Regions from separate parts of the Streptomyces sp. NPDC055013 genome, predicted to be linked through region 1. Evidence: riboswitches for the same ligand, from Rfam matches in the RefSeq annotation. Region 1 holds a riboswitch; each other region holds the start of a gene.
The links. A riboswitch is a leader RNA that binds a small molecule or an ion and turns the genes downstream of it on or off. The one in region 1 is predicted to bind cyclic di-AMP.
Positions count from the first base shown of each region.

Region 2: it holds a riboswitch for cyclic di-AMP, as region 1 does, so the genes downstream of both, ACWGDB_RS18915 (transglycosylase SLT domain-containing protein) here and ACWGDB_RS04670 (M23 family metallopeptidase) in region 1, are expected to answer to the same signal.
Region 3: it holds a riboswitch for cyclic di-AMP, as region 1 does, so the genes downstream of both, ACWGDB_RS03905 (LysM peptidoglycan-binding domain-containing M23 family metallopeptidase) here and ACWGDB_RS04670 (M23 family metallopeptidase) in region 1, are expected to answer to the same signal.
Region 4: it holds a riboswitch for cyclic di-AMP, as region 1 does, so the genes downstream of both, ACWGDB_RS37570 (M23 family metallopeptidase) here and ACWGDB_RS04670 (M23 family metallopeptidase) in region 1, are expected to answer to the same signal.

Region 1 is NZ_JBSGVW010000003.1:10,623-14,803, forward strand. It holds gene ACWGDB_RS04665 (aldo/keto reductase) at 1-520, opposite strand, end outside; gene ACWGDB_RS04670 (M23 family metallopeptidase) at 730-1,755, opposite strand; cyclic di-AMP (ydaO/yuaA leader) riboswitch at 1,767-1,924, opposite strand; gene ACWGDB_RS04675 (PP2C family protein-serine/threonine phosphatase) at 2,171-3,256, opposite strand; tRNA gene ACWGDB_RS04680 (tRNA-Met) at 3,378-3,451, opposite strand; gene ACWGDB_RS04685 (dihydrofolate reductase family protein) at 3,550-4,181, opposite strand, start outside.
Region 2 is NZ_JBSGVW010000013.1:117,890-122,070, reverse strand. It holds partial or broken gene ACWGDB_RS18920 (CocE/NonD family hydrolase) at 1-1,493, shown strand, start outside; cyclic di-AMP (ydaO/yuaA leader) riboswitch at 1,774-1,948, shown strand; gene ACWGDB_RS18915 (transglycosylase SLT domain-containing protein) at 1,954-2,718, shown strand; gene ACWGDB_RS18910 (HAD family hydrolase) at 2,755-3,585, opposite strand; gene fahA (fumarylacetoacetase) at 3,911-4,181, shown strand, end outside.
Region 3 is NZ_JBSGVW010000002.1:277,002-281,182, reverse strand. It holds gene ACWGDB_RS03910 (SGNH/GDSL hydrolase family protein) at 1-572, opposite strand, end outside; gene ACWGDB_RS03905 (LysM peptidoglycan-binding domain-containing M23 family metallopeptidase) at 836-1,783, opposite strand; cyclic di-AMP (ydaO/yuaA leader) riboswitch at 1,788-1,945, opposite strand; partial or broken gene ACWGDB_RS03900 (alpha-galactosidase) at 2,253-3,989, opposite strand; gene ACWGDB_RS03895 (tyrosine-protein phosphatase) at 4,181-4,181, shown strand, end outside.
Region 4 is NZ_JBSGVW010000047.1:43,351-47,531, forward strand. It holds gene ACWGDB_RS37560 (HPr family phosphocarrier protein) at 169-450, shown strand; gene ACWGDB_RS37565 (GntR family transcriptional regulator) at 683-1,378, opposite strand; gene ACWGDB_RS37570 (M23 family metallopeptidase) at 1,576-2,358, opposite strand; cyclic di-AMP (ydaO/yuaA leader) riboswitch at 2,372-2,534, opposite strand; gene ACWGDB_RS37575 (M16 family metallopeptidase) at 2,748-4,136, opposite strand; gene ACWGDB_RS37580 (M16 family metallopeptidase) at 4,133-4,181, opposite strand, start outside.

The DNA of each region.
Region 1 (4,181 bases):
GGCCTTCGCGGTCGGAGAAGGCGAGGGACGCCTCCAGCCGCTTCGCCGAGATGTTGGACGCGGCGATGTGCCGCACCTTGCCCGCCTTCACCAGCTCGTCCAGCGCGCCGACGATCTCCTCGACCGGCACTTCCGGCTTGTCGAAGTGGGTGTAGTAGAGGTCGATGTGGTCGGTGCCGAGGCGGCGCAGTGAGGCGTCCGCGGCCGCCTTGATGTTGGCGGCGGTGAGGCCCTGGAAGTCGGGGTGCTGGCTGACCTTCGTGGCGATCACGACGTCCGCCCGGTTGCCGCGCGCCTTCAACCAGTTGCCGATGACGGTCTCGGACTCGCCACCCACGTTGCCCTCGACCCACGCCGAGTACGAGTCGGCCGTGTCGATGAAGTTGCCGCCCGCTTCGGTGTACGCGTCGAGGACGGCGAAGGACCGGGGCTCGTCGGCGGTCCAGCCAAAGACGTTGCCACCGAGGCAGAGCGGGAAGACCTCGAGGTCGGAGGAGCCGAGCTTGCGCAGAGAAGTCATGCTCGACACCAACGTCCGTCACGGAGGCCGATCTTCCGGGAGGGTCGCAAAGTTCCCGTAAACAAGCGAACCCCGGCGCTCCGGATACCGGCAGCCCTGACGTCGGGGGGACGCCGTCAGGACTGCCGGGGATCAGGACAGGATCGCCGGGGAACAGGTGTGGACGGACTTCAGCTGGGAACTTCAGTTAGGGATGAGGCAGGGACGCCTCAGGGCGTGAGGCCCTTGCCGCGCAGCCACGCCAGCGGGTCGATGCCGCTGGAGCTGCCGCCGGGGTGCACCTCGAGGTGCAGGTGGGCACCGGTCACGTTGCCCGTGGCGCCCACGCGGCCGATGACGTCGCCGGTGTTGACCTTCTGGCCGACGCTCACGCTGATCGAGGACTGGTGCGCGAACCAGACCTCGGTGCCGTCGTCGAGGGTGAGCTCGGTCTTGTAGCCGTACGAGCCGTCCCAGCCGGCGAACGTGATCGTGCCGCTGTGCACGGCCTTGATCAGCGTGCCCGAGGGCGCGGCGAAGTCGAGGCCCGTGTGGTAGCCGGAGGACCAGTAGGCGCCGGCCTGCCCGAAGGTCGAGGTGAGGGTGTACGAGGAGGTCGGCAGCGTGTACTGCTTGGCCAGCTCGGCGAGGCGCTCGGCCTCGGCCTTCTGGCGGGCCTCCTCCTCGGCCTTGGCCTTCGCGGCGGCGGCCTTGGCCTTGGCTTCCTTCTCCGCCTTGGCGGCCGCGTCGGCGGCCTCCTTCTCGGCGGCGGCGACCGCGGCTGCGGCGGCCTTGCTGTCGATCTGGTCCTGCTGGTACTCGGCCTGCGCGATGATCCGGCTCCGCAGCGCCTCACCGGCGTCGGAACCGCCCTGCGCGGTCTCGTCGTAGGTCTCGCCCATGGTGCTGAGGGCGGTGGCCGCGTCCTCGGCGGGCTCGGAGGAGTCGTCCGAGATCAGGGGCAGGTCCGGCATGGTGATGGCGACCGGCGGCTTGCCGCTGTTCGCGCTGGCCATGCCGCCCGCGCCGACGGCGGCTATGACACCGACGCCGAGAACCGTGGAGCTGCGGGCGAGTCCCCCGCCGCGCTGCTTGGAGACGCGATGCCTGCCGCGAACGGGACGAAGGGACTCCGCGGTGGGGTTCCACTCCTCGAACGGGCCCTCGTCGGTGCGGTTGCGGTCGTAGCCGAAGGTGTCGGTGCTGCGCTGACTCGGCACGAACGGGGCTTGCGGGGCAGGCCGGTTGGACGCCACGTGGGCGTACTCCTTTCCTTCCTTCTCGCCTACCGGGTTAGCTGACGGGTTCGGAGCAGGAAGGTCTCCTACGCGCGTATACCGCCCGTGAGTTCACGGTGGTAGTTGCGCGATTCACCCCAAGGTGGTGGTTCCCCGGTTCCCTTTCGAGATTCGGCGCGTGCGCACGGAGCCGCCTCTTGTGACGGCTGGGACGACCGCGCTGCGTTATCGAACGTTAATAGACGCGGGGTGCGGATTCCAAGCTGTTCCACTTGATCATTAACGATTTTCGCCTGGACTTACGGGTCATGAGCGGCCTAAATCGGGCGAGTTGGCCAGAGCTCGGGCGTCACACAGGTGTTGACGGTGTGTCAGTTGTTATGCGGAGGGGGGTCGGCCGGTCACATCCGGTGACAAGGATCAAGGAACGGCATCACGGCCGTCGTACGGCGATGAGGGCCATGTCGTCCGCCATCCCGCCCCCGGAGTGCCGCCGCACCTCCGCCGCGAGGACGCCGAGGATGGCGGCCGGCTCGCGACGGGCGTTGGCCCGACCCGCCAGTCCCGCCTCGGGGTCGTAGAACCGGTCGTCGTCGTCCCGTGCCTCGCTCAGGCCGTCGGTGTACAGGAGCAGCGTGGCCCCGCTCGGGCAGTCGGCCTCCTGAGCCCGGTCGGGCCAGACACCCAGCTCTCGCATGCCGAGCGGCAGCGCGGGCTCGGCGGCGGGCAGCGCGCGCACGGTGCCGTCGGCGTACAGCAACAGAGGCGACGGATGCCCGCGGTTCACAAGGCGCACGATCCCGCTGCCGTGCGGCAGCTCGGCGAGTACGGCGGTGGTGAACCCCTCGGCGGACTCGGCCCACTCGCGCCGGTCGCGCTCGCGCACCAGTGCCCGCTCCAGGCGCTGTGCGACCGCCTCCAGCGTGGCCTCCTGCTCGGCGGCCTCCCGGAAGGCCCCGATGACCACGGCCACCGCGCCCACCGCCCCGATGCCCTTGCCGCGCACGTCCCCGACGACGACCCGCAGGCCGTGCGGGCTGTCCTGCACGGCGTACAGGTCGCCGCCGATGGAGGCGCCCTCCTGGGCGGCCTCGTACCGTGCGGCGATCCGGAAGCCGCCGATCTGCTCGGCCGGTTCGGGCAGTACGGCGCGCTGGGCGGCCTCGGCGATCTCGCGGGCGGAGGCGAGGCGTTCGTCGCTGCGGCGGACGAGGACGTTGATGAGAACGGCGAGGACGGAGACGGTGACCACGGTGACCAGCTCCGTGATCACCTCCGCCTTGGGAAGGCCGCCGCGCAGGATGCGCAGCACGAACAGTGCGGCAACGGCCACGACGCCCGTGATGACCGTGCCGCGCTGGGAGTACAGCGGGGCCGCGACCAGGGGTGCGGCGGTGAAGAAGGGGGCGCCGGTGAAGTCCGTGGGCGTGACGAAGTCGTACACGCCACCGGCCGCGATCAGCAGGGCGGGGAGCAGCCGGACGAACCGGCGTGCGTACGAGATCCGCCGTTGCTCCACCTCACCAGGGTTCCCGAAACGGGGGCGCGGGGCGAGTGGTGAGGGCCGACCGGACGAGCGCGGACGTCGAGCGGAAAAGGCTCAGGGCCGGAACTGATCAGTTCCGGCCCTGAGTCATCAGTAGCGGGGACAGGATTTGAACCTGCGACCTCTGGGTTATGAGCCCAGCGAGCTACCGAGCTGCTCCACCCCGCGGCGATGACTCAATAGTACGCCATCCGCAGGACAAGATGCACACGCGTTTCCCCGGCCCCGCCCTGACCAGTGTTTTCCGCACCCGTCGGGCGGGGCGGTCAGGACAGCAGATGGCTGTTCGGAGCCTTGGCCTGCCCCTCGTACTCCGGCAGGACCACGACATCCACCCCTTCCCCGGCCAGCAGCCCGCTCCCGTCGGCCCCCGCCACGAACGTGTCCGGCTCCCGCCAGGCCGTCACCACCCGCCGCACCCCCGCATCGAGGATCAGCCGCGCGCAGGGCACCGGACGGGACGCCCGACGCGTACAGGGCTCCAGACTCGTGTACACCGTGGCGGACGTCACCCGCGGATCCCCGGCCGCGATCTTCGCCAGCGCGGCCTCCTCCGCGTGCACCACGGGATCACCGCCCTCCCGCGAGTACCCCCGCGCCAGCTCCGTGCCGTCGGCCGCCACCACGACCGCCCCGACGCTGAAGGCCGTCCCCGACGGCGGGCACTGCGCCGCCAGCTCGCAGGCCAACGCCAGCCACTTCCGGTCCGCGGCGGACGGCAGGACACCCGCACCGGGCGCCGTGGGCTCGTAGCGCATCAGCACGACGTCCTCGATCCGCCGCGTCTCGACCAGCCGCAGCCGGCCGCCCTGATACCCGCCCGGCCCGAACAGCCGCGGCGCGTCCGGGTCCCCCACGAACAGCGGCGCCAGCACCAGCTGCACCTCGTCCGCCAGCC
Region 2 (4,181 bases), on a different contig from region 1:
CTATGACAACGACGTGCACTACATGGGAGGTTCCGTCCTCGCCGTCGACATGCACGCCTGGGCCTCGACGATGCCGGCCTTCGTCGCCCGCCCGCCGGATCCGCTGTATGCCGGGGACGCCTGGCGGGAGATGTGGCTGGAGGCCCTCGAACCGTTCCTGCACACCTGGCTCGGCCACCAGACGCGCGCGCGACGACCATTGGCGCCACGGCAGCGTCTGCGAGGACTACGGCGCGATCGACGCCGCCGTCCTGGCGGTGGGCGGCTGGCACGACCCGTACCGCGACACCGTCGTGCGCCTCGTCGAGCACCTGCCGGCGGATCGCGTGCGCGGCCTGATCGGCCCCTGGTCGCACCAGTACCGCGACCCCGGCCTGCCGCCGGGACCGGCGATCGGCTTCCTCCAGGAGACGCTGCGCTGGTGGGACCACTGGCTGAAGGACGAGGACACGGGCGTCATGGCCGAGCCCCTGCGGCGCTCGTACGTCAGTGACTCGCACCGCCCGGCCACGGTGTACCCCACGCTGCCCGGCCGCTGGGTCGGCGAGCCCGCCTGGCCCTCTCCGCACGTGCGCGCGGTGACGTACGCCTTCCGGGGCGCCCCCGTCCTCGTCCGCTCCCCCACGCACACCGGCATCGGCGCCGGCCGCTTCTTCCCCTTCGGCAACGACGCCGACCTGCCGCCGGACCAGCGGGAGCAGGACGCCCGGTCCGCCTGCTTCGAGTTCGAAGTGGGCGAGGAGACCTGGGTGTTGGGGCGGCCGAAGGTGCGACTGCGGCTGACGTCGGAGGTGCCGCGCGGGCAGGTCGTCGCCCGGCTCCGCGACGTGGCACCGGACGGCTCCTCGACCCTGGTCACGCGGGGCGTGCTGAACATGTCGGCGCGCCACGGCCGGGACCGCACGGTGCCGTGGGAGCCGGGCGCGACCGAGGACGTGACCTTCGGGCTGAACGGCATCGGCCATGCCTTCCCGCCCGGCCACCGCATCCGCCTGGCCGTCTCCTCCGCGTACTGGCCTGGATCTGGCCCCAGCCCGACTCGGCGGCGGGCTTCGGCCTGGAACCGTCGGGAAGCTCGCTGGAACTTCCGATACGCGCACCTGCGTTGGACGAATCGACGGACGGTACGGCGATCGCCTTCGAGGAACCGGAGCAGGCGGAGCCGCTCGGCGTGAACTCCCCCATCACGCTGGACGAGCCGCGCCCCGAGCGCCTCGTCGTGCGGGACGTGACCAAGGGCGAGTGGCGCCTGGAGGTCGACCCCCGGTACGGCGTCACGCGCGTGTACCCCGACGGCCTGGAGTTCACCGAGGACGCGCTGGAGACGTACACGATCAACGAGTGGGACCCCCTGTCGGCCCGCACCCGCTCGGACTGGTCGATCCGCCTGCACCGCCCGGAGCTGGGGTGGGACGCAACCGTGCTGCACGGAGGGCGAAGAGGTACTTTTCCACCGGACATGGGAGAAACGGACTCCACGGACAGCCAGTTAAAGGCGAGTTGGACCCATTGCCCGATTTGCCGCTCTTGTGGATGCCAGTGAATTGGGTCACTTACGCCCATTCATGGAACCGTCTCCCCGCACCCGCGTCCCCCTTGCCCCCAGAGCAAGTTGAGGCTTGGCAACCGCAAAGGATCAAGCGCCCCATTCGCACCAGACCATGGTCAACCGGCCAACAGGTGACCACGGCACTTGTTCCGGGCATGTGCTCTCGCATACGTTCCCGCTCAGTCGGGCGGACGCCTAATCCTGCCGCCGCCCGCGTCATCCACCCACGCAACTCACTCACGCACGGCAGGAGCGGGGGACCCAGGTAAGTCGCTGGACCGGACGCCTTGATGGCGCGCCGGACCGGCTCGGGGTGAAGTCGCGCCGCCGCAGGGCGGCGCGGCCGGGCATCTCCCGCCCGAACCCGACAGCTCACCTCGCAGGCGCCGGAGAGGAACAGCGCCATGCCCCGAGGCAAGCACCGCCGCCCCCGCACCAACCCGCTCACCCGGCACGTCATCGCAGCCGGCACCGGCACCGCCGCCCTCGCCATCCCGCTCCTGAGCGCGACCACCGCGAGCGCCGCACAGCCGACCCAGTCCCCCACCGTCGCGCAGGCCGCTCCCCAGGCCGCCGTGAAGGCCAAGACCGTCGCGTACACCACGAAGAAGGGCGACACGCTCTACGGCATCGCCGACCGGTACGACGCACAGGGCGGCTGGAAGCAGCTCTACAAGGACAACCGCAAGGCCGTCGGCGACGACCCCCGCCTGATCCACCCGGGCCTCGACCTGGAGGTCCGGGCGACGAAGAAGGCGAGCTCGCCGGGCAAGTCGGCCGACAAGGCGTCCGCGCCCGCCAATAAGTCCAACGTCGCCAAGGCCACCCAGTCGTCCGTGAAGACGTACCCGAACAACCTGGACGGCTGGATCCGCAACGCTCTGGACATCATGGCGCAAAACGGAATCCCGGGCTCTTACGAGGGCATTCACCGCAACATCATGCGCGAGTCGTCCGGCAACCCCCAGGCCATCAACAACTGGGACTCCAACGCCGTCGCGGGCACCCCGTCCAAGGGCCTCCTGCAGGTCATCGACCCGACCTTCGCGTCGTACCACGTGCCGGGGACGGTGTACGACCCCTACGACCCGGTCGCGAACATCACGGCCGCGTGCAACTACGCGGCCGCGCGTTACGGCTCGATCGACAACGTGAACGGTCCCTACTAGGCCCGGGCGCGGGGGCCCGGCCGCCGACGACATGCCCTACTGGGCGAAGTCGGCCAGGCTCCCCGCGAACAGCCTCTCGAGGACGACGGCGATGCCGTCGTCCTCGTTCGAGAGGGTGATCTCGTCGGCGACCGCCTTGAGTTCGGGATGCGCGTTGGCCATCGCCACCCCGCGGGCGGCCCAGTCGAACATCGGGATGTCGTTGGGCATGTCCCCGAAGGCGATCGTCTCGCGCGCGCCGAGACCGAGATGCTCGGCGGCAAGCGCGAGACCGGTCGCCTTCGTGATGCCGCATGGCTGGAGTTCGACGGTCCCGGGCCCCGACATGGTGACCGTCGCGAGGGAGCCGACCACCGACCGCGCCGTCGCCGCCAACTCGTCGTCGGACAGGGTGGGATGGCGCAGCAGCACCTTGCTGATCGGCTCGCACCACAGGTCGTCGCGGTGCCGGACGCGTACGGCGGGCAGGGTGGGGTGCGGCATCAGGTACCCGGGCTCGATGAGCGTGAGCCCGTCCACGCCGTCCTGGTCGACGGCCGCGTACACCTGCCCCACCTCGGCCTCGATCTTGCCGAGCGCGGTCTCCGCCAACTCCCGGTCCAGGGTGATGGACCACAGCAGACAGTCCGCTCCGGCGTCGTACAACTGCGCACCCTGTCCGCACACCGCGAGCCCCCGGCTGCCCAGGACGTCGAGGAGCGGGCGCACTCTGGGCGCCGGCCGCCCCGTCACGACGAGGTGCTGCGCACCGGCCGCCGCCGCCTGTGCGAGCGCGTCGAGGGAACGGTCGGAGAGCGTGTCGTCGCCTCGGAGCAGCGTCCCGTCCAGGTCAGTGGCGATGAGTGAATATGCGATGGGTCGGGCCATGATCAGAGAATACGGACAGGAGGCCCCATCGACTCGACTCGAACCGGACGGCTGCTGTGTTCACATGCGTTGACACCTGTTCCGGTTCCAGTTCTGACTCCGCTCGGGCAACTTCCTTTTGCTTGTGGCGATTTCACCCCGACGTGGTGCCTGCGGACTCCTGGACGGCACCGACCCCCCTCCTGTCGATGTGGCCGAGCGCGGCGACCTGCTGATTCGCCGGCCCTCCGCGACGCGAGTTCTGCACTGCCCAAGACCCTCGCCTCACCCGTAACGTGTGGCCCGACCACATGGCACGGAGCGTATGAGAGTGAGGCAGCACCCCATGCCCCCCTTCGATCTCCCCGAGGGCGACCCCTTCGGCACGCACAACCTTCCGTACGGCGTCTTCTCCCTTCCCGGCTCGGACTCCGCGCGACGGGTCGGCGTCCGGCTCGGCGACCACGTCCTCGACGCGGGCAAGGCGGCCTACGCACTCGGCTCGCCGTACGCCCCGCTGCTCGCCCAGGACTCCCTGAATCCGCTGCTCGCCGCGGGCCACACCACGTGGTCGGACGTACGGCGCGCACTGACGGCGTGGGTGACGGTGCCGGCGC
Region 3 (4,181 bases), on a different contig from region 1:
CCGAGCACCTGGCCCGCGCGCAGCGCCACGCGCGTGTGCCCCTCGGGAGACAGGTGGAGCCGGTCGTGGTCCCAGGCCCGGCGGTCCTGAACGGTCTTCAGGGACCACAGGTCGAGGACCGGGCACCCGTACCGGTCGGCGATGGCCCGCACATGACCGTTGTACGTGGCGATCTTGCCGCGCAGATGTCTCAGCACGGGCACGCCACGGGTGTCGAAACCGGTCGTCACCATGACGGTGCCGACCTCGCAGGTGAGCCGGGCGATCGCCCGCTCGAAGCGCTCGGCGACCTCGTCGGGATCGGTGCCGGGCCGGATGATGTCGTTGCCGCCCGCACAGAACGAGACCAGGTCCGGGGCCAGTTCGGCGGCCTTCGGAAGCTGGTCCTCGACGATCTGGTCGAGCAGTTTGCCGCGCACGGCGAGGTTCGTGTAGTTGAAGTCGCCCTCGGGTCGTCGGTCCGCGAGCAGGACCGCGAACCGGTCGGCCCAGCCGACGAACGCCCCGTCGGGGCCGGGGTCGCCGACGCCCTCGGTGAAGCTGTCCCCCACCGCAACGTACGACCCGATCACTGATCTGCTGTCACTCTTCGAATCGTCTGCCACATCGGCCCATGATTCACCTTCGAATGTGACCTACGCGACCGTAGGACGGGGTTGACGATCGGTGAGATAAGCCACTCCTAAAGTGTTCACCAAACGTGGAATAACCCTCTGATCAGGGGTGTTGTGGGCGCAACCGCCACACAGCCCTCTGTACGCAGACCGAAGGCCGGACCCGGGGATCGGGGTCCGGCCTTCGGCAGCGTGTCAGGCAGGTTGTTGCGCGGCAGGCGTCAGCCGATGGAGACGCCCTTCGAGCGGAGGTAGGAGACCGGGTCCAGGTCCGAGCCGTAGTCCGGGGTGGTGCGGATCTCGAAGTGGAGGTGCGGGCCGGTGACGTTGCCGGTCGCGCCGGAGAGGCCGATCTGCTGGCCCGCCGTCACGGACTGGCCGCTGGAGACGGACAGCGAGGACAGGTGGGCGTACTGGGCGTAGTGGCCGTCGGCGAGCTGGATGACGACCTGGTTGCCGTACGCGCCGCCCCAGCCGGCCGAGACGACGGTGCCCGCGCCAACTGCCTTCAGCGGGGTGCCGGTCGGGGCGGAGAAGTCGACGCCGGTGTGGTAGCCGCTGGACCACATGCTGCCCGCCACCTTGTAGGCGGTGCCGAGGGTGGCGCCGTCGAGGGGGGCGGAGAAGCCGCTGGAGGCGCTGGTGTTCTCGGCGCTCTGCGCGGTGGTGGTGGTCTTCGACGCGGCGGGCTTGGACGCCGAGGACTTCGAGGCGGTCGCGTCCGAGGACGACTTCGAAGGCGCGGAGGAGGAGGGCGCGGACGAGGACTTGGGGGCGCTCGTCTCGGCCTTCTTGCCGCCGATGGTGAGCTTCAGACCCGGGTGGATCAGCGCCGGGTCCGTGCCGACGGCCTCACGGTTGTCGGCGTAGAGCTTCTTCCAGCCACCGCTGACGTTCTGGTCGTCGGCGATCTTCGCAAGGTAGTCGCCGACCTTGACCGAATAGGTCCGCGCATCCGCCTTCTTGTCGGTGGCCTTCTTCTCTGCCTTCTTCGCGGCGACCGGAGCGGACTGAACGGCCTTTTTCGAAACGGACTGAGAAGGAGCGGCGTGGGCGCCGGTGGCTCCGATGAGCGGGAGAGCGAGAGCGGCGCCACCGGTTCCGGCGACGGCGATGGAGCGGGTGAAGCGCAGGGACTTCGGGCGGCGATGCTTACCCTTCGCGGGCATGGCGAATTCCTCTCCGGCGCCTGCGAGGTGAGCTGTCGGGTGCGGGCTGGAGATGCCCGGCCGCGTCGGGACGCGACTTGACCCCAAGCCGTTCCGGAGACCGGAACAGGCGGTTGTACCTGTGGGTCCCCCGCTCCTGCCGGGTACGGGTGAGTTAGCGCGGGATCCGGTCGGCGGCAGGATTAGGCGTCCGTCCGGATTGGTGTGGAACGTAAGCGAGAAAGACGCACGGGAACAAGTGAGGGGTTCCGTCCGAATGCGTTCCTGTTGATCCCTTGTGGGAATTACCGGTCACACTCCGTGAATTGTCGGGACGTCGTCCGACTCAAAACCCCTCGAAAAGCACGTGAATTACGTGGACATGACGAGCGACGCACGGTCACGAATATGACGCTCCTCACGTGACACTTCTCCAGCTCCCTTTACTCCAGAGCGAGTTGGAATGAAGGCGCCAATTCGGACAGAACTCCTAGATGCGACGCAGTCGGATATCCGTCGCATCAAGGTCGCCGCGTAGGCCGGTGCGAAGTCCGTGATGCACCAATACAGAACCTCGGCGAATTTCGCCCGTTCCAAGGCATTCGTCCGATGCTGTCGGGCCGAAGGCGCGCAGTCGCAGCACCGGGGCGGGTTCGCCAAAACTCTGGGCCCGGAGCCAGGCCAGGGCGACCGTCTCGTCACCGAGCACGTACTGCACCGCACCGAGGCCGCCCGCCGGAGGCCGCAGCCGATAGAGGTCGCCGCGTTGCACCACGGGCCGGATCTGCTTGTGGAGCGTCACCCACTCCCGCGCCTCGGCGAGCGCAGGGAGGCGGCCCGGTGGTTGAGCATGGCGTTCGGGCTGTCGGTGACCCAGGCGGCCATGGCCCTTGCCGGGTGGATCTGGCTGAAGCCGTGCTGGATCGCGAGCCGGTCGAGAGGGTCGGCGTTGTCCGAGGTCCACACCTGGTCGGTACGGCGGCGCGCGCCGATGTCGATCCGTCCGCCGCCGCCCGAGCAGGACTCGAAGGCGACGCCGGGGTGAGCGGCGCGAGCCGGTCCAGCAGGCCGTACGGAGCACGCACATGGTCGACCCAGAGGTACTCTTGGACGTCGTCGCGCGCGGGATTCAGTACGAGCTGATTGCGAAGTTCTGTCCGATTCCGCTCCGTTTAATATCGAATCCATTCCAGATGGGCGCGATACAACTCACTGTCCGCATTGACCATTTCTGGTTCGGCCCAGATGCCGAACTGCATGCCGAGCGCGTGCGCGTACTCGGCAAGCGGCTCGAGCCCGGACGGGAAGCGGTCGGGGTTGGGGGTCCAGTCGCCGAGCCCGGCGCGGTCGCTGATGCGCTTCCCGAACCAGCCGTCGTCGACGACGAGCAGCTCCACGCCGACGGCCGCGGCACGCCGCGCGAGCAGGCTCTACTGCTCCTCGGAGATGTCGAACTCCGTTGCCGCCCAGGAGTTGAAAAGCACCGGCCGGCCCCGGTCCGCGTTCGGGATCACGTACGCGCGCTGGTACGCATGCCAGGCGCGGCTGGCCCCGCCGAAGCCGCCGTCGCTCCACAGGCCGGCGAAGACGGGCGTCGTGAAGGACTCCCCCGTCGCGAGGCGCAGCAGGACGGAGGTAGACCTCGCCGCGCTCCTCGGTGGCGTCGTGTCGAGCGCAACCAACCCAGGGCAAATGCTGATGCCCGGTGTGTCCGCGACGGCTGCCGATGACCTTCTCCCCATAGGTGAGGGGTCCGTGCAACTGGGACAACTGCCGGCCCTCCGGGTTGGGCAACGCCCAGGTGACCGAGTCAGCGCGCAGCAGCTCCAGGACGGGTCCCTGGTCGTCCAGGGTCACCCAGCGCTCCACGACGCCCGCGCGCATCCGGTAGTGCAGGGTGACGTTCAGCCCGCCGTCACGAAAGCGCAACCGCAGCTCGTCGCCCTCGGTCTCGTACCGCTCGAACGCCCACTCGGTACCACGCCGCTCGTCGGTGCGCACGGACAGGGCGGGTCGTACGAAGCGGGGCCGCCCTCGACCAGGTACTCCTCGCGGCCCTCGATCGGGGACTCGAAGGGCCGGTACTCGGGCAGCGGGCGTAGGGCGAGGGCGATGCGCGGCCTCCAGTGGAGATGCGGAGCTCGTGGGCGTCCGTCAGGTGGACGGCATAACTGCTGGTCGGCCCGCAGAGGAGCCACATACGGCCGTTGCCGGAGATCTCCAGCATCAAGCCCTCACAGATCTAAAACATACACGAACAGATACCGCCAAATATCAACATAATCAAGAGTCCGGCCATCCCGAGGCAACGCCTGTGGACAACTCCTTGGCCCAGGAAGCCATGTCGTATCGTCGAGTGCGCACCCCGTCGGCCGCATCGCCGAGCCGCGTCGACGGGGCCGACTGGGAGGAGCCCCCG
Region 4 (4,181 bases), on a different contig from region 1:
TACGACAACGGCGCGAGGCAGTCTGTTCAGGACGTACGTGGGGTCGAGGCCGCGACCCGACGGTCACCTCAGGAGGGGACGTTCGTCAGACGTTCGTCCAGTTTCGTCGTGCTTCACGGGTGTGGGAAACTGGTCTAGACAACCCTGAACACCGAAGGGCAGCATCACATGGCTGAGCGCCGCGTCAACGTCGGCTGGGCCGAGGGTCTCCACGCCCGCCCCGCCTCCATCTTCGTCCGAGCCGCCACGGCCACAGGCGTCCCGATGACGATCGCCAAGGCCGACGGCAACCCCGTCAACGCGGCCTCCATGCTGGCCGTTCTGGGCCTGGGCGCCCAGGGCGGCGAGGAGATCGTCCTCGCCTCCGACGCCGAGGGTGCGGACGCCGCCCTCGACCGTCTGGCGAAGCTGGTCTCCGAGGGCCTCGAGGAGCTGCCCGAGACGGTCTGAAGGACCTGAGCGGGACTCCACACCAAGCGGTGAAGCCGCGTCCGCCTTTCCGGCGGGCGCGGCTTCGCTGTTTTCGGCGGACGGCGTCCTGATTTCAGACAGGCGGCGTCCTGATTCGAGGGCAGCGGTTCCGCTATTCGAGGCCGACGTCCCGAGAATTACCGCACGCCTGAAAAAGGGCAGCGGAAATTACGCGCCTCCAAATATGCCCTCTTTGTATACGGCGCCCGTGTTAATGCCGCAGGCTCGGCATGTTTACGGGATGTTGCGAATTCCTCACACGCTCCGTGCGATCACCGCGGGAGCCGAAGCGCAGCCGATGCGCGGAGATCGAGCGCTCGGCGTGCAGCGCCGTGATCGCGCGGGCGCGCTCGCCGTCGCCGCGCGCCACCGCGTCCACGATCGCGCCGTGCTCGGTCCAGGACTCCACGGGGTCGACCGGCGCCTCGACTGCGTACATCCAGGCGATCTTGTGGCGCAGCTGGGTCAGCATCGAGGTCAGGGCGGGACTGCCGGAGGCCTGGGCCAGCGTCTCGTGGAACCAGCCGCCCAGCGAGCGCAGATCCTCGCTGTTTCCCCGCCTGGCCCGCTCCTGACCCAGCCTGACCAGACCGCGCAGGACCTTCAGATGGGCCTCGGTGCGCCGCTGGGCGGCCCGGGAGGCGCCGAGCGGCTCCAGGAGGGCACGCATCTCCAGCAGGTCGGAGGCCTCCTGTTCGCTCGGTTCGGCGACGCATGCGCCCGCGTGCCGCCGGGTCACCACGAAGCCCTCCGCCTCCAGGGTGCGCAGGGCCTCGCGCACGGGGACGCGGGAGACGCCGTAGCGACGGGCGAGGAGTTCCTCGGTGAGCCTGCCGCCGCGCGCGTGGACCCCGGCGACGATGTCGTCCCGGATCGCGGTGCATACCGAGTGCGCCGGAATACGCATGACCGACCTCCGCCTTAATCCCCGTGAAACGTCGACGAATGACGTGTGTTGAGTGACTCTATTGCAACCGGCGGGAATTTCCGACGGGAGGCCGGAATCCATGGATATTTTTTGGACAGTGGGTCGTTCGAAACGCCGAAAGCCCCGGCTCGGGGAGCCGGGGCTTTCGGAAGACGCGGGGCGTCAGCGGTGGGGCGTCAGATGTTCACACCGTGCGAGCGCAGGTAGGCGACGGGGTCGATGTCCGAGCCGTACTCCTGCGTCGTGCGGGCCTCGAAGTGCAGGTGCGCCCCGGTGACGTTGCCGGTGGCGCCGGACAGGCCGATCTGCTGACCGGGGGTGACCGTCTGTCCCACCGAGACGGATATGGACGACATGTGGCCGTACTGGGTGTACGTACCGTCGTTCATCTTGATCACGACCTGATTGCCGTACGACCCGCCCCAGCCGGCCTCCACGACGGTGCCGGAGGCCACCGAGTGGACCGAGGTGCCGCTCGCGGCGTGGAAGTCGACGCCGGTGTGGCTGCCGGAGGACCAGACGGCGCCGCCGGCCTTGTAGCCGGTGGAGACGTACGAGCCGGAGATCGGGGCGACGTAGGACAGCAGGCGCTTGCGCTCGGCCTCGCGGGCGGCGCGCTCCTTGGCTTCGCGCTCCTTCTTCGCCTTCGCGGCCGCCTTCTTGCGTGCGGCCTCCTCGGCGGCCTTCTTGCGGGCCGCGGCCTCCTTGGCGGCCTGCTCCTGGGCGGCGGCCTGGGCGTCGATCTGGTCGGCGATCGAGTTCTCGACGGCGACGACGGGGATCAGGCCGGTCTGCTCGACGGCCGGTTCCGCGGCGAGCGCCGGGGCGGCCAGGGTGCCGATGACGCCGGTGGCGGTGAGTGCGGCGACGCCCGCGGCGCGGGCGGTGGTGCGCTCGAAGCGGCTGGGGCGACGGTGCTTCCCCGCGGGACGCTTCCCGGTGGCGCAGGTGAACGCCATGAAGTGGCTGGTCCTTTCCTTCCTTCTCGCCTACCGGGTTAGCTGACGGGTTCGGAGCAGGAAGGTCTCCTACGGACCCCCTCGCGGCTGCGCGGGCGTCCGATTCACCCCAGGGACTTCGATGGGTCCCCGGCTCCCCTGGCTCGCGCCTTACGGGGACTCGGCGATGGCTGTCCGGTGCCGCGGGCGCGGCGCAGTGCCTGACGGACAGCCCGGAAGACGCTAAACGGGGCATCTTTCAATCCCCAAACGGATCCTGCCTTTTGTAGTGCATCCCACAGGTCAGACAGGCAACCTCTCCCTCAATTCGGGCATAAAGGGGCCCTGGTGACTCTTCCGTCACCAGGGCCCCTACGCACGCGTGCCGACTCCGGCGCCGCGTCTGTCCCCTACTCGGCCGCCACGACGCTGACTTCGCCGATGCCGAGGGCCTCGACGGGCTCCCGGATCTCGGCCGCGTCGCCGACGAGGATCGTCACCAGACGGTCGACCGGGAAGGCGCTCACGGCCGCCGCGGTGGCCTCGACGGTGCCGGTCGCGGCGAGCTGCTGGTACAGCGTCGCCTGGAAGTCGTCGGGCAGGTGCTGCTCGACCTGGTCGGCCAGAGTGCTCGCCACGGCCGCGGCCGTCTCGTACTTCAGCGGCGCCACCCCGACCAGGTTCTGCACGGCGAAGTCCCGCTCGGCGTCGGTGAGTCCCCCGTCGGCGACACCGCGCAGGACCTTCCAGAGGTCGTCCAGGGCGGGACCGGTGTTCGGGGTGTCCACGGAGCCGCTGATGGCGAGCATCGCCGCACCCGAGCCGTCCGGGGCGGAGCGCAGGACCTGCCCGAACGCGCGGACACCGTAGGTGTAGCCCTTCTCCTCGCGCAGGACCTTGTCCAGGCGGGAGGTGAGGGTGCCGCCGAGGCAGTACGTGCCGAGCACCTGCGCGGGCCAGACACGGTCGTGCCGGTCGGGGCCCACACGGCCGATCAGCAGCTGCGTCTGGACGGCGCCGGGGCGGTCCACGATGACGACGCGCCCGGTGTCGTCCGCGGTCACCGGCGGGACCGGCCGGGGCTGGGCCGGGGAACCGGTCCAGGCGCCCAGGGTGTCGCCGAGGAGGGCGTCGAGGTCGACGCCGGTGAGGTCGCCGACGACCACGACGGTGGACGTCGCCGGGCGCACATGCCGCTCGTAGAAGGCACGGACGCCGGCGGAGTCGATGCCGGCGACCGTGTCCTCGGTGCCCTGGCGCGGGCGGGACATGCGCGAGGTCGCCGGGAACAGCTGCCGGGACAGCTCCTTCGCGGCGCGGCGCGAGGGGTTGGCCAGCTCGTGCGGGATCTCGTCGAGGCGGTTGCGCACCAGGCGCTCGACCTCGGCGTCCTCGAACCCGGGCGCCCTGAGCGCGTCGGCGAGCAGGCCGAGGGCCTTCGGGAGACGGGAGACGGGCACCTCGAGGCTGACGCGCACGCCGGGGTGGTCGGCGTACGCGTCGAGCGTGGCGCCACAGCGCTCCAGCTCGGCGGCGAACTCCTCCGCGGTGTGCTTGTCGGTGCCCTCCGAGAAGGCACGCGCCATGATCGTGGCGATGCCGTCCAGGCCCTTCGGCTCGGCCTCCAGGGGCGTGTCCAGGAGGACCTCGACGGCGACGACCTTCTGTCCGGGGCGGTGGCAGCGCAGGACCGTCAGGCCGTTGTCCAGCTTGCCGCGCTCCGGTGCCGGGAACGCCCAGGGCCGGGCCTGGCCGGCCTGGGGCTGCGGATGGAACTCCATGCTGGCGAGCTCGGTCACTGCGCCGACTCCTCGTTCTCGTCGGTGGTCCCGGCGGGTGCGGCC